4 regions of the Photobacterium minamisatsumaniensis genome follow, and region 4 is predicted to be linked to each of the others. Evidence: predicted binding sites of a transcription regulator. Region 4 holds the regulator's gene; each other region holds the start of a gene.
The links. The regulator CRP, encoded in region 4, controls carbon source genes, mostly activating them, when cyclic AMP is high. The targets are predictions, from matches to a motif close to TGTGANNNNNNTCACA.
Positions count from the first base shown of each region.

Region 1: recB (exodeoxyribonuclease V subunit beta) is a predicted target of CRP. The motif match lies at 1,109-1,124, and genes of this name have one in related genera.
Region 2: cdd (cytidine deaminase) is a predicted target of CRP. The motif match lies at 1,208-1,223, and genes of this name have one in related genera.
Region 3: L4D78_RS07315 (NupC/NupG family nucleoside CNT transporter) is a predicted target of CRP. The motif match lies at 1,148-1,163, and genes of this name have one in related genera.

Region 1 is NZ_JAKJSI010000057.1:25,362-28,566, reverse strand. It holds gene recC (exodeoxyribonuclease V subunit gamma) at 1-988, shown strand, start outside; gene recB (exodeoxyribonuclease V subunit beta) at 1,259-3,205, shown strand, end outside.
Region 2 is NZ_JAKJSI010000002.1:17,587-20,791, forward strand. It holds gene L4D78_RS00155 (CidA/LrgA family protein) at 76-417, shown strand; gene L4D78_RS00160 (CidB/LrgB family autolysis modulator) at 414-1,094, shown strand; gene cdd (cytidine deaminase) at 1,283-2,170, shown strand; gene L4D78_RS00170 (DMT family transporter) at 2,308-3,189, shown strand.
Region 3 is NZ_JAKJSI010000015.1:38,906-42,110, reverse strand. It holds gene glgX (glycogen debranching protein GlgX) at 1-121, shown strand, start outside; gene L4D78_RS07325 (DUF5363 family protein) at 124-306, shown strand; gene L4D78_RS07320 (TatD family hydrolase) at 296-1,090, shown strand; gene L4D78_RS07315 (NupC/NupG family nucleoside CNT transporter) at 1,311-2,576, shown strand; gene L4D78_RS07310 (XapX domain-containing protein) at 2,874-3,044, shown strand.
Region 4 is NZ_JAKJSI010000014.1:191,148-194,352, reverse strand. It holds gene L4D78_RS07035 (phosphoribulokinase) at 1-589, shown strand, start outside; gene L4D78_RS07030 (OsmC family protein) at 644-1,048, opposite strand; gene crp (cAMP-activated global transcriptional regulator CRP) at 1,317-1,949, shown strand; gene L4D78_RS07020 (hypothetical protein) at 2,119-2,334, shown strand; gene L4D78_RS07015 (DUF1338 domain-containing protein) at 2,432-3,205, opposite strand, start outside.

The sequences.
Region 1 (3,205 bases), on a different contig from region 4:
GGTGATTAACGAATTTCAAGCGACGCCACTTGCACCTGAAGCTGTTGATAGTACCGCTGGAGACGTGTTGGAACTTGCAGAGCTTGCCCGTTTCTGGCGCTTGCCAGTGCAATACTTTTTTAACCGTCGCCTGAAGGTGTATTTCGATGCGAGCCAAGGTGCAGTTGAAGATGATGAGCCTTTCGCGCTTGATGGGTTAAGTCGCTTTCAATTACGCCAAGAGCTGCTTACGACCTTCCTTGATAGCCACGCGCAAGGTATCACTGATCTCGATGCGGCATTTAGCCAATTTTCCCAATATCAGCAAGCGGCTGGTGGGTTGCCACTGGCGCAGTTTGGTGAGCTTGAATTGATGGATGAGCGCACGCAAATTGAGGCTCTGGCTCAAACGATCACCGATTTAATGGTTGCCCCGCTCCCAGATGTTGAAGTGGATATTGTCCTTGCATTGGGCGAGCGCGAACTACGGTTACAAGGTTGGCTGAAACATGTCACTCAACAAGGGCTGGTGCGTTATCGCCCAGGTAAAGTACGCGCACAAGATATCTTACAAGGCTGGTTAGATCATTTATGTCTCGCGTTGTCGGCCAAATCGGCAAACACCTACTTGGTGGGGGTCGATGGGGTCTTTTTCTTTGAACCGGTATCTGCTGAGTACGCATTAACGCAATTGATCATCTTGGTCGAGGCTTATTACCTCGGTTTGACCTTACCGTTACCGTATTTCCCTCGTACAGTACTATCGGGGATGCAGTCTTGTCTTGATAAGCAAGGTAATTGGTGTGATGACGTAGATACACTTGATAAAGCAAAAGGGAAAATGGCAGAAGCATTTAACGGTGGTTACATGTTTGAAGGCGAGGGGAAGAATGCATATATCAATCGCGTATGGCCGGAATGGCATGATGAGCTAGCTGCTGACTTGCAACATTGGGGAGAGTCTTTGCTGAAACCAGCAATATTGCATTTGCGGCAAGATCGAGAGTAAGAGGGTGTAGCGTGGCCGCCAGCAAATCATAATTATTGTAGGGTGTTCGCTGTACGACCACAGGTCCAGAGGTGACCAGATTTCGTGCCTTGGATACTAACGGACAGTGGCGGCGGAAAACGTGAAAGATCTCTCATACTGATATAACACTTAGTGATTTTAATCGACCGATTCATTTGAATTTGTGTCTGGTCACAAAAAATAATCTTGAGTTGGTAAGGTTTAGCCTCTGTCTCGACCTTGCCACAACAACAGGAATCTGTGTATCCAATGACTCAGCAACCTATTTTGACAACACCGGAAGCATTGGCTCCGATGACTTTTCCGCTTCATGGTAATCGGTTGATTGAAGCTTCTGCCGGCACCGGTAAGACCTTCACCATTGCGAGTTTGTATTTACGTTTGCTACTTGGCCATGGTGATAAGCAAAGTCGCTTTCCTCGTGAACTCACCGTTGATCAGATCTTGGTAGTGACATTTACCGAGGCGGCAACGGCGGAGCTGAGGGATCGTATTCGTCGCCGTATTCATGATGCCCGTATCGCCTTTAGTCGAGGGCATAGTGATGATCCGGTCATTAAGCCCTTGCTTGATGATATTGACGATCATAAGTCGGCGGCGGCTATTTTGCTACAGGCAGAGCGCCAAATGGATGAGGCGGCGATCTTTACCATTCATGGCTTCTGTCAGCGCATGTTGACCCAGAATGCCTTTGAGTCCGGTAGCTTGTTCAATAATGAGTTTGTGACTGAAGAAAGCCAGTTGAGGGCGCAGGTGGTTGCCGATTACTGGCGCCGTAACTTCTACCCATTAGCACGCAGTTTAGCGGGGGAAGTGCGTAATATTTGGGCGTCACCAGCGGCATTGCTGCGTGAGGTAAATGTCTTTTTATCAGGCGCTGAAGTTGAAATTCGTGCCCCTGAGCTGGAAGGTGATATCGAGCAGTTTCATGATAATAACCTCGCCCGTATTGATCAGGTAAAAACCTTGTGGCGTGAAGGTGCAGCCGATTTCCAAGATCTGATCGCCAGCTCTGGAGTGAATAAGCGCAGCTATACCAAAACCAGCTTGCCTAAAGCATTGAGTGAAGTGGGTGAATGGGCAAATCGTGATAACACTGGTTACAAGCTACCTAAGTCACTTGAAAAGTTTAGCCAGCAAGTGCTGTTTGATAAAACGACCAAAGGGCAGGCGCCAGAGCACCCTGCTTTTGTTGCCATTAATGAGTTACTCGAAAACAAACCCAATGTGCGTGATCCTTTGTTGGCTCATGCCATTAAAGAGTGCCGTGTATTGCTTGCGGAAGCAAAGCGACGCAAAGGTTGGCTATCGTTTGATGATCTGTTGACCCAGCTAGCCGCTGCGCTAGGCAATGATGAAAGCGCGACACTTGCAGCGCGGATCCGTAATTTATTCCCCGTCGCGATGATCGATGAATTCCAAGATACCGATCCGCTGCAATACAGTATTTTTAATACCGTGTATGGCGAAGATCATAAAACCTCTGACGGTGAAGAGGCAGGCCCGTGCGGTTTGTTTATGATTGGGGACCCGAAACAGGCTATTTATGCTTTCCGTGGCGCCGATATCTTTACTTATATTCAGGCGCGCCGACAGGTTTCTGCGCATTATACATTGGGTACGAACTGGCGCTCGACCGCTGAAATGATCGAAGCGGTTAACTGTATTTTTGAACAGCCTCAACGACCATTTATTTATGATCAAGATATTACGTTCTTACCGGTCGCCCATAGCCCGAAGGCGGCGAGCCGTAGCTGGCTGCTGTCTGGAGTGAAGCAGCCCGCGCTGAGTTTGTGGCGGCAAGAAGCGGATGAGCCAGTTAAAAAAGGTGATTATCAGAAAACCATGGCGCTGGCGACAGCGGCAGAAATCCAAAAGATCCTGACCCTTTCTCAGCAAGGTGAAGCGTTGCTGGTTGATGGTGAAAAAAGTAAGCCGATCAATGCTTGTGATATATCGGTGTTGGTGCGTACCGGTAGTGAAGGGACTTTGATCCGCCAAGCACTGGCAGAACAAGGCATTGCCAGTGTTTACCTGTCTAACCGAGACAGTGTTTTTGCCAGTGTTGAAGCGGTTGATATTCAACGATTTTTGATCGCAGTGTTAACACCTGAGGATGATCGTAGCATGCGTGCCGCATTGGCTTCTGGCTTGTTTGCCCTAACGGCAGAGGTGTTGGATAAACTCAATATCGAA
Region 2 (3,205 bases), on a different contig from region 4:
TATTCAAATAAACGTGGCTTAGATCACGTTTATTTTGTATGATGAATGGGTCGTTTGCTAATATTGAAGGACCCTATGGCGTATCTACGTTCATTTTTCATCATCTTCGTTTGCTTAATAATTGGTAAAGGCATTCAACACCTCACTCAGCTTGCCATACCCGGTAGCATTATCGGTATGTTATTGCTCTTCGCCTTGCTATCGATAGGTTTAATTCCTGCACATTGGACGATGAAGGGCTGTCACTTCCTTATACGTCATATGGCACTCCTTTTTGTTCCGGTGGGTGTTGGGCTAATCAATTACCTCGATCTCTTACAAACCAACGCATTAACTATTTTACTAAGTACGCTTGGCAGTAGCATTATCGTCTTTGTTGTGATTGGTCTTACTGTGCAGTACAAGGAAAAGCAATGATCTGGCTGCTCACCACATTAGTGGTCTTTTACACTGCTCGCTATATCTCAAAGCACCTTCAACACCCTATCGTTAATCCGTTACTCATATGCCTTGTGATTATCATTCCATTGCTCATGTGGCTAGATGTACCTTATGAAACCTATTTTGAGCAAAATAAGTGGTTAAACGCCCTATTAGAACCCGCTGTTGTGGCCCTTGCTTTTCCGCTTTATGAACAACTTTCACAAATTAGGCAAAAATGGAAAGTCATTCTTTCAGCCTGTTTCGTCGGCAGTGTTTTGTCTATGCTTACAGGAGCAGGGATTGCATTATTACTTGGTGCTGATTTAGAACTAACAGCCAGTATTTTACCCAAATCGGTTACGACCCCTATTGCAATGGCAGTCGCTGATCAAGTCGGCGGTGTCCCATCGGTTGCAGCCATTATGGTGATTATTGCCGGCTTATTTGGTGCAGTCTTAGGCTACCCACTATTTCGAATGCTCGGTATTAAAGCGCCAATCGCAAAAGGGTTAACCATGGGCACCGTTTCTCATGCACTTGGAACCGCGAAAGCCGCAGAAGAAAACTACCAAGATGGAGCATTTAGCTCATTAGCTTTAGTGATTTGTGGCGTTATTACATCAATTTTGGCACCCATTGTTTTTCCTATCATTGTTTATCTTTTTGCATAACTGTGTAGGTAATCGAATACAAAGGTAAGGTATTGATTAATAAAGACTCAGAAATTTAAAACCGTGTGAACCGACTCCCAATAGTGTAACAAGTGCAAACAATGAATCACAAATGAGATACCGATCACACTATTATTTTATTGCTAAGTCTACAATATTTCTCCATACACAAGACGGAGTGAAAACTCATGCACACTAAAGTAATGGATGCTTTAGGCGCTCTACCCGCTGATCTAGCTTCTGCGATTAAGCCCGTATTAGAATCAGAGACATTTGATGCCACCCTGAGCTCTGAAGTATTTACTCAACTCCTGTCACAAACGCAAATGACTGACAGCGAATTACGTGTCGCTTTACTCCCTCTCGCCGCTGCTTATTCCGTCGCACCAATTTCTAATTTCTATGTTGGTGCCATTGTTCGTGGCCTTTCTGGTACGCTATATTTCGGCGCAAACATGGAGTTTGTTGGCGCATGCTTATCTCAAACCATTCATGCCGAACAATCAGCCATTAGCCACGCTTGGGTGAAAGGTGAAACGGGCATTAAAGACATCACCATCAACTACAGTCCTTGTGGCCACTGTCGCCAATTCATGAATGAGTTAACAACGGCAAACGAACTTGTTGTTCAATTACCAGAACGAGCAGAAAAAACGCTTCAAGAATATCTGCCAGAATCATTTGGCCCTGCTGACTTGAACATTACTGATGCGCTACTTTCTACGGTAAACCACGGTATGACAACCGAAGCAGATGAAGCGCTGGTTAAATTAGCCTGCCAAGCAGCAAACCGCGCGCATGCGCCTTATACCAAGAACTTTAGCGGTGTTGCGCTGAAAGCGAACAACGGTCAAACCTTCATTGGTATGTATGCCGAAAATGCGGCTTTCAACCCTAGCCTACCACCGCTTCAAGTCGCATTGGTTAATATGAACATGGCGGGTTACCTGCTGTCTGAAATTACAGAAGTTGCTTTGGTTGAAAAAGCTGATAGTACAATTAGCCACCTATCTGACACGCAAACAACCCTTGAAGCACTAAACCCTGATGTACCGCTGACTTACGTTGCAATTTAAACACTCCGTTTAAAACAGCACGACAATTTTAAACCGCCATTTCGGCGGTTTTTTATTATCAATAAAATAAATATCTTGTATCTTCATGTAGTAAGCAGGTGTATGATTTTTCGAAAGTTAACTAATTATTTTATCGCATGTCACATCAACATAACCCGATCCAAGGTGCTAGCTGGATGCTTATTGCTGGCTTGGCCTTCGCCTTAGTCAACAGCATGGCGCAATACGTCAGCATGATTCTGCACATTCCATCAACCACTGTTGCTTTCTTTCAATATTTTATTGCCCTTATTGCGATCTTCCCTTGGCTTACCAAACTGGGCTTGCGAAATGCACTAAAGACAGAATACTTTGGTATGCACTGTTTTAGGGTCTTTCTTTCAGTTATCGGCATCCAGTTATGGCTATGGGCGTTAGCTTACCCTGTACCGATTTGGCAGGGTATTGCGTTATTAATGACATCGCCCCTGTTTACAACCATTGGATCGGGCATCTTCCTTAAAGAAAAAGTGGGCAAAGCACGTTGGGTTGCGACGCTAAGCGGTTTCATCGGTGCCATGATTATTCTAGAACCATGGGGAGATGGTTTTAGCTGGGCAACATTGTTACCCATCGGTGCTGCTTTTTTCTGGGCTGCCTATTCACTGATGGTTAAAAAGATGTCAGCACATGATTCTCCGACCACCATCGTGGTTTACTTGCTGATCTTAATCACGCCGTTTAATGTCTTTCTTGCTGTTCCGAACTTTACCATGCCAAGCACAGGGCTTACTTGGGTATTATTATTTGGTGCAGGCCTGCTTACCGCCCTTGCACAATGGGCGATTGCAAAAGCCTATGCAGTTGCAGATGCCTCTTTTGTCCAACCCTTTGACCATGCAAAACTACCGCTCAATGTGCTTGCTGGCTGGGTAGTATTCAGTTGGGTGCCACCAGGGCGCTTATGGCTTGGTGCTGCAATTATTATTGCTTCTGTCGCTTTCATTACCCAATGGGAGAATAAGAAAGTTTCACACTAACTATGACTGTATTGAT
Region 3 (3,205 bases), on a different contig from region 4:
AGCAAAACGATCACCTTATGATATTTATCATTCTAATGATGCGCCTGTTTATCCACATGATACCATTCTAGTGACAGGACGCAGTATGATCGTCATGGTAGCTAAATCGATGCAGGAGTAGGTATGTTGGTAACGGTAAAAAAGTGGGTTGCGGCATATGACCGCTGGTGTGAACGAATGGGGTTTGTGCCAGAGAACCGTCGTTGCTGTGCACCTGTTCGCTATGATAATGATGATGCCCGCCACCCGAAGAACCGTGCTAAGTCGTTAGCGCATTCAACATGTAACAAAATAGATGCTGATTGACAGTCATTGCCATTTTGATTTTCCACCTTTCTGCGATGACCCAAAGGCGTATTTAACCTTGGCGCAAGAGGCTGGAGTCGGCATTGTTGTGGTTCCTGCTGTCGGTGAGCGTAATTGGCAGGCGATCCGCCAGTTGAGTGCTGTGTTCGACAATGTTTATTATGCTCTGGGGTTGCACCCTTTTTTTAGCGCAGAGCATACAGAGAACGCCATTGCTCGGTTGGCCTCGGAGCTTGCTGTTGAATCAGAATTGAGAGAAAAAAATGCCTCTCGGTGCGTAGCTGTTGGCGAATGTGGTCTAGACTTTGCCATTACGGATGCAAATCGAAATCAACAGATTTCGTTACTAACTCAACAGTTGGTGCTGGCTAATGAACATAACTTACCCATTATTCTTCATTGTAGAAAAGCCTTCCCTGAGTTAATGCGTGTTTTGAGGCAAAATCCACCGATTGCAGGTGGGGTATACCACGCTTTTAGTGGTAGTTACCCGCAAGCAAGGCAGCTTATTGATCTAGGTATCAAAATTGGCGTTGGTGGAACGATTACATATCGCAGAGCCAATAAAACACGTAATACAATAGCGACATTGCCTTTGGCAACACTTTTGCTGGAAACGGATGCGCCGGATATGCCGATAGCAGGGTTTCAAGGGGAGCCTAATCGACCAGACCGACTTGCTAATATTATGCGTGAACTTGCAGAGATTAGAGTGGAAAGTGAACAAGAGATTGAGCGGGTTATCACCTTAACCACAGCTGAACTTTTTAGTATTTCGTTGTGAACCTAAGTCACAATAAAAACGATTGCGCGAAACGGTTGCGTTAAACGTTTTCCTTTTTGTGAGGTAGCTCACAAATGAGATTGAACTTTTACTCTGTCTCTCTAAAAACTGTGATTCCTGCATTACTTTATCCGTCTCAGCATGGGTATAATGCGCCGGACTCTTAATGAGCCAAATTGTCGAGACGCCAAAAAACTTAACTAAAGGGAAGCCATAAACCATGAGCCTGTTTATGAGCCTGGTTGGGATGGTTGTATTGCTAGGTCTAGCGGTACTACTATCTGATAACCGTAAAGCTATTAATCTACGTACTGTTGGTGGTGCATTTGCCATCCAATTCTGTTTAGGTGCATTTGTTCTTTATGTACCAGTTGGTCGTGACGTGCTATACGGTATGTCAACGGCTGTTTCCAACGTTATCGCTTACGGTAACGATGGTATTAACTTCCTATTTGGTGGTCTGACTTCAGACACTATGTTTGAAGTGTTTGGTGGTGGCGGTTTCGTCTTCGCCTTACGTGTACTACCTGTAATTGTTTTCTTCTCTGCACTAATCAGCGTACTTTACTACCTAGGCATTATGCAGGTTGTAATCAATGTACTTGGTGGTGGTCTGCAGAAAGCACTAGGTACGTCTCGCGCGGAATCTATGTCTGCAACAGCTAACATCTTCGTTGGTCAAACGGAAGCACCATTGGTGATTCGTCCGTTCGTACCAAAAATGACTCAGTCTGAGCTGTTTGCAGTAATGTGTGGTGGTCTAGCGTCTGTTGCTGGTGGTGTACTTGCAGGTTACGCATCAATGGGTGTTCCTCTAGAGTACCTAATTGCCGCATCATTCATGGCAGCACCGGGTGGTCTTCTATTTGCTAAGATCATCAAGCCTGAAACTGAAGAAGCTGTTGAACAGTTTGCTGGCGATGCTGACGATGCTGACGACAAACCAGCGAACGTTATCGATGCTGCGGCTGCAGGTGCTTCATCTGGTATGCAGCTTGCGCTAAACGTTGGTGCAATGCTACTAGCATTCATCGGTTTGATTGCCCTAGTTAATGGTATCCTTGGTGGTATTGGTGGCTGGTTCGGTATGCCTGAACTAACACTAGAATTTATCCTTGGTTACGTATTCTCACCACTTGCATTCCTAATCGGTGTGCCTTGGTCTGAAGCAACTATTGCTGGTTCATTCATTGGTCAGAAACTGGTAGTTAACGAATTCGTTGCTTACCTAAACTTTGCACCATACCTAGCTGAAGGTGCAGAAGTTGTACTTTCACCGAAGACTGAAGCTATCATTTCGTTCGCTCTATGTGGTTTCGCTAACCTATCATCAGTAGCTATCCTACTGGGTGGTCTAGGTGGCCTAGCACCGAGTCGTCGTCACGAGATTGCTCAATTTGGTATGAAGGCTGTTGCCGCAGGTACGCTTTCTAACCTAATGTCTGCAACAATTGCTGGTCTATTCGTTACGCTTAACGCAATGTAATCAGCCGACGTAAGTCGATGAAAAACGCCACAGCTTTGCTGTGGCGTTTTTGTCTGTAACTTCCATTTATTCTTTATAACGCAAATCACCTTTCTTCCCCCCGGTTAGCTCCCTTATCTGTATCAACATATAGGGTAAACGTTAACGCTTGTTGTTTTAATTTATGCCATAAAATCGATTGCGCTCCAATTTCTGCCATTCTGGTTTGTTAGCATGTGGTTTATACCATTAAGAACAACAGGCGACGTAAGGCAGACTACACTTTCTCTTGTGCGAAAACCGTTTGAGAGAATGATTATGAATGAAGTCATATTGGCACTGTTCGCTGGGTTTATTGTTGGCGTGTTATTTTCAGCGCTGAAGTTACCTATCCCTGCGCCACCAGTATTGTCTGGCGTTATGGGGATCGTTGGGGTTTATGGTGGGGGTATTGCTTACCAATGGATCGTAGAGCGTTTTTTTAGCTGACTCAAACGATTTATAGCCCATAAATTGGCCGATGATGTTTTTCGTTACGTAAACACATTGTCCACACTGGGAAACGTAACTTTCATGGTGGTGGGTATGTTCGCTTGGTATTATAGACCCGCACCATCACAAACTGATTAACGCTGTTTCAGCCAATACCG
Region 4 (3,205 bases):
TCGGCGCTACCTGCATACCTTTGATGAAGCCGTACCTTATAACCAAATGCCCGGTTCATTCACACCATGGCAGGAGTTACCAGAAAACACCGACGTATTGTTCTATGAAGGACTTCATGGCGGTGCTGTTGATGGTGAAACCAATGTCGCTCAGCACGTTGATTTATTGATCGGCATGGTACCAATCGTCAACTTAGAGTGGATTCAAAAGATTGTACGGGATACCCGTGATCGCGGTCATTCACGCGAAGCCGTGATGGAATCAATTGTGCGATCGATGGATGACTATCTCAATTATATTACGCCTCAGTTTTCTCGTACCCATATTAACTTTCAGCGCGTACCAACCGTTGATACTTCAAACCCATTCAGCGCCAAAGCCATTCCAAGCCTAGATGAGAGTTTTGTTGTGATCCGTTTTCGTGGGATCAAAAATGTCGACTTCCCTTATTTGTTATCAATGATCCAAGGATCATTCATGTCACGCCACAATACATTGGTGGTTCCGGGTGGCAAAATGAGCTTTGCCATGGAGCTAATCATGCGCCCGTTGATCCAAAAACTGATCGAAACAGGAAAGATTGGTTAAATAATACAATTCAAGCCCCTTTCAGGGGCTTGGGTCTCTCGCGGCCGTGTCGAATTAAGCGCAGTTCACTTCATAAGAGTGCGTCATTTCAACACCTTCACCAAGCATCAAGCACACCGAGCAATACTTCTCTAGCGAATCAGCAACAATTTTCGCCACTAGCGCTTCATCGAGTTCATGACCTGTAACCACGAAATGTAGGTTTGCTGAGGTAAAAATACGGGGGGCTTGCTCACGGCGCTCAGATGAAATTTGCGCTTCACAACCCGTAATCTTCTGCCCTGCTGATTTCAATCCATCAACCACATCAACCGAGCTACATCCCCCAGCCGCCATCAATACCATTTCCATTGGGCTTGGCGCTTTTTCTCCGCCATTGCCATCCATAACCACACTATGGCCAGAATTTGACTGACCTAAGAAGGTCATATTCTCGACCCATTTCACTCGTGATTGCATTTGTTTTTCCTTACTACTTATAGGGTAATTAGTGACAATATAGCAACTGTGTGATCATGTGCACACTTATGACTACTAAATGACCATTCTCGATAGATCAATATCAAGAAATGCATGCTGAAAAAAGATAAACTTTGAACTAATTATTCACGTGAGCTTGCAGCCCAGCTGTTGACTGAATATCCTAAGCGACGAACACCAAGTATAGGCCCAGCCCTTTTTTGATGGACGTCGTTGTTGGGCAACAAACACAGAGGAAGTTAGTAATATGGTTCCAGGTAAACCTCAAACAGATCCAACTCTAGAGTGGTTTCTTTCGCATTGCCACATTCATAAATACCCGTCAAAGAGTACTTTGATTCATGCGGGTGAAAAAGCTGAAACGCTCTACTACATTGTTAAAGGTTCTGTGGCTGTCCTAATCAAGGATGAAGAAGGCAAGGAAATGATCTTGTCTTACCTAAACCAGGGTGACTTCATCGGTGAGTTAGGCTTGTTCGAAGAAGGCCAAGAGCGTACCGCTTGGGTTCGAGCAAAAACCCCTTGTGAAGTAGCAGAGATTTCTTTCAAGAAATTCCGCCAGCTTATTCAAGTTAACCCTGATATTCTGATGCGTCTGTCTGCTCAAATGGCAAACCGTCTTCAGGTTACAAGCCAGAAAGTAGGTGATCTTGCTTTCCTAGATGTGACTGGCCGTATCGCTCAGACACTTCTAAACCTTGCGAAACAGCCAGATGCGATGACGCACCCTGACGGTATGCAAATCAAGATCACTCGCCAAGAAATTGGCCAGATCGTGGGTTGTTCTCGTGAAACTGTTGGTCGTATTTTGAAAATGCTGGAAGAGCAGAACCTAATCTCTGCTCACGGTAAAACTATCGTGGTATACGGTACACGTTAATTTCGCGTGCCATCATTGATAATAAAAAGCCGCCTCAGGCGGCTTTTTTGATCCGGGAATTCATACCAAAATGGTATTTTTGCCGTATTGCTCACTTTTTCTTTCTTGTATCCTCACCATCAAGTGCTACATTGTGCATATCTGGCGTAAGTGATAATACGTCATTCACATGGATAAAATTGATATGGATCTCGAACGTTTTTCAGCAAATGGCTTTCCTGCAAGCAATACGAGCGTTATTGCCCCCCTTCCCCCAACAGTTGAAATGACAGGCTTTAGCGGGCGTCGGCACTATTTTGAACAACAAACGACTTCGCCATACCATAAAGGGCAACTTGCTAAGCATGAATTTGGGATCACACCACTTGATAGCCAGTGCCATTAGTCTACCCCAAACACGTTTGACTCTTATCGCACACGATAAACCCACCGTATTTCATAACAGTGGGCTATGGGGTTAATCTCTTTTCACGCCAGAGAATTTAGCCTTTCTTCGCGTGGGTGCTTTCAAAAATTTTATCCGCTGACGCTTCAACAAAGCCACGATATAACTCACCGTCTGGTGTAGCATAGCGCTTAGCAAATTCGTAAAATCCCCCCGCGATACTAAACACACCATCGGTAAAGCCAACATCAACAGTATCGGCAATCGTCGCTGATTGCTCTAGCATTACCTCTGGGCTACCTTTCACATCGCCCCCAGATTCATTAATCGAAAAGCCGTTATGGCGCAGTAAATGATTAACCTCTTCGACCTCGGTAAATTGCTCGAGCTGATTAATATTGACCGTAAAATGGTTGGCACCAAAACCGTGCGCGGCTAACCACCCTGCGTATTCACTTTCTGCTACCAGCAACTCATAAGTGGCATAGTCGAGGTCCCAACGCCGCCCACCATACAAGAAGGCTGGATCACGCATCGCCGCTTCAGGTACTTGATCGACAAGCTCTCGAACGGTTTGCTGTAGCAACGAGCTAAACTGCCCTACTAGCAATTCACTGATAAAGACTTTCGGTGCATCTGGATTTGGATGTTCAAAGTGCTCAGCATAAAGCTTCTTCGCTTCAAAGTGATACTTACCACAAGGTTTATAACCCAATGCAATAAACGGCGCCGCTAGCCTATCTAGGCCCACTTTAGGTAAATTGAACGTCCGTAACGCAATGTGGTCATTCAGCAACGGCTCATCTTCAGTGAGTAAATCATGCACCTGTGCAGCAGAGGGGCATAAACGCTGAGTATAGTCTTGCCATAA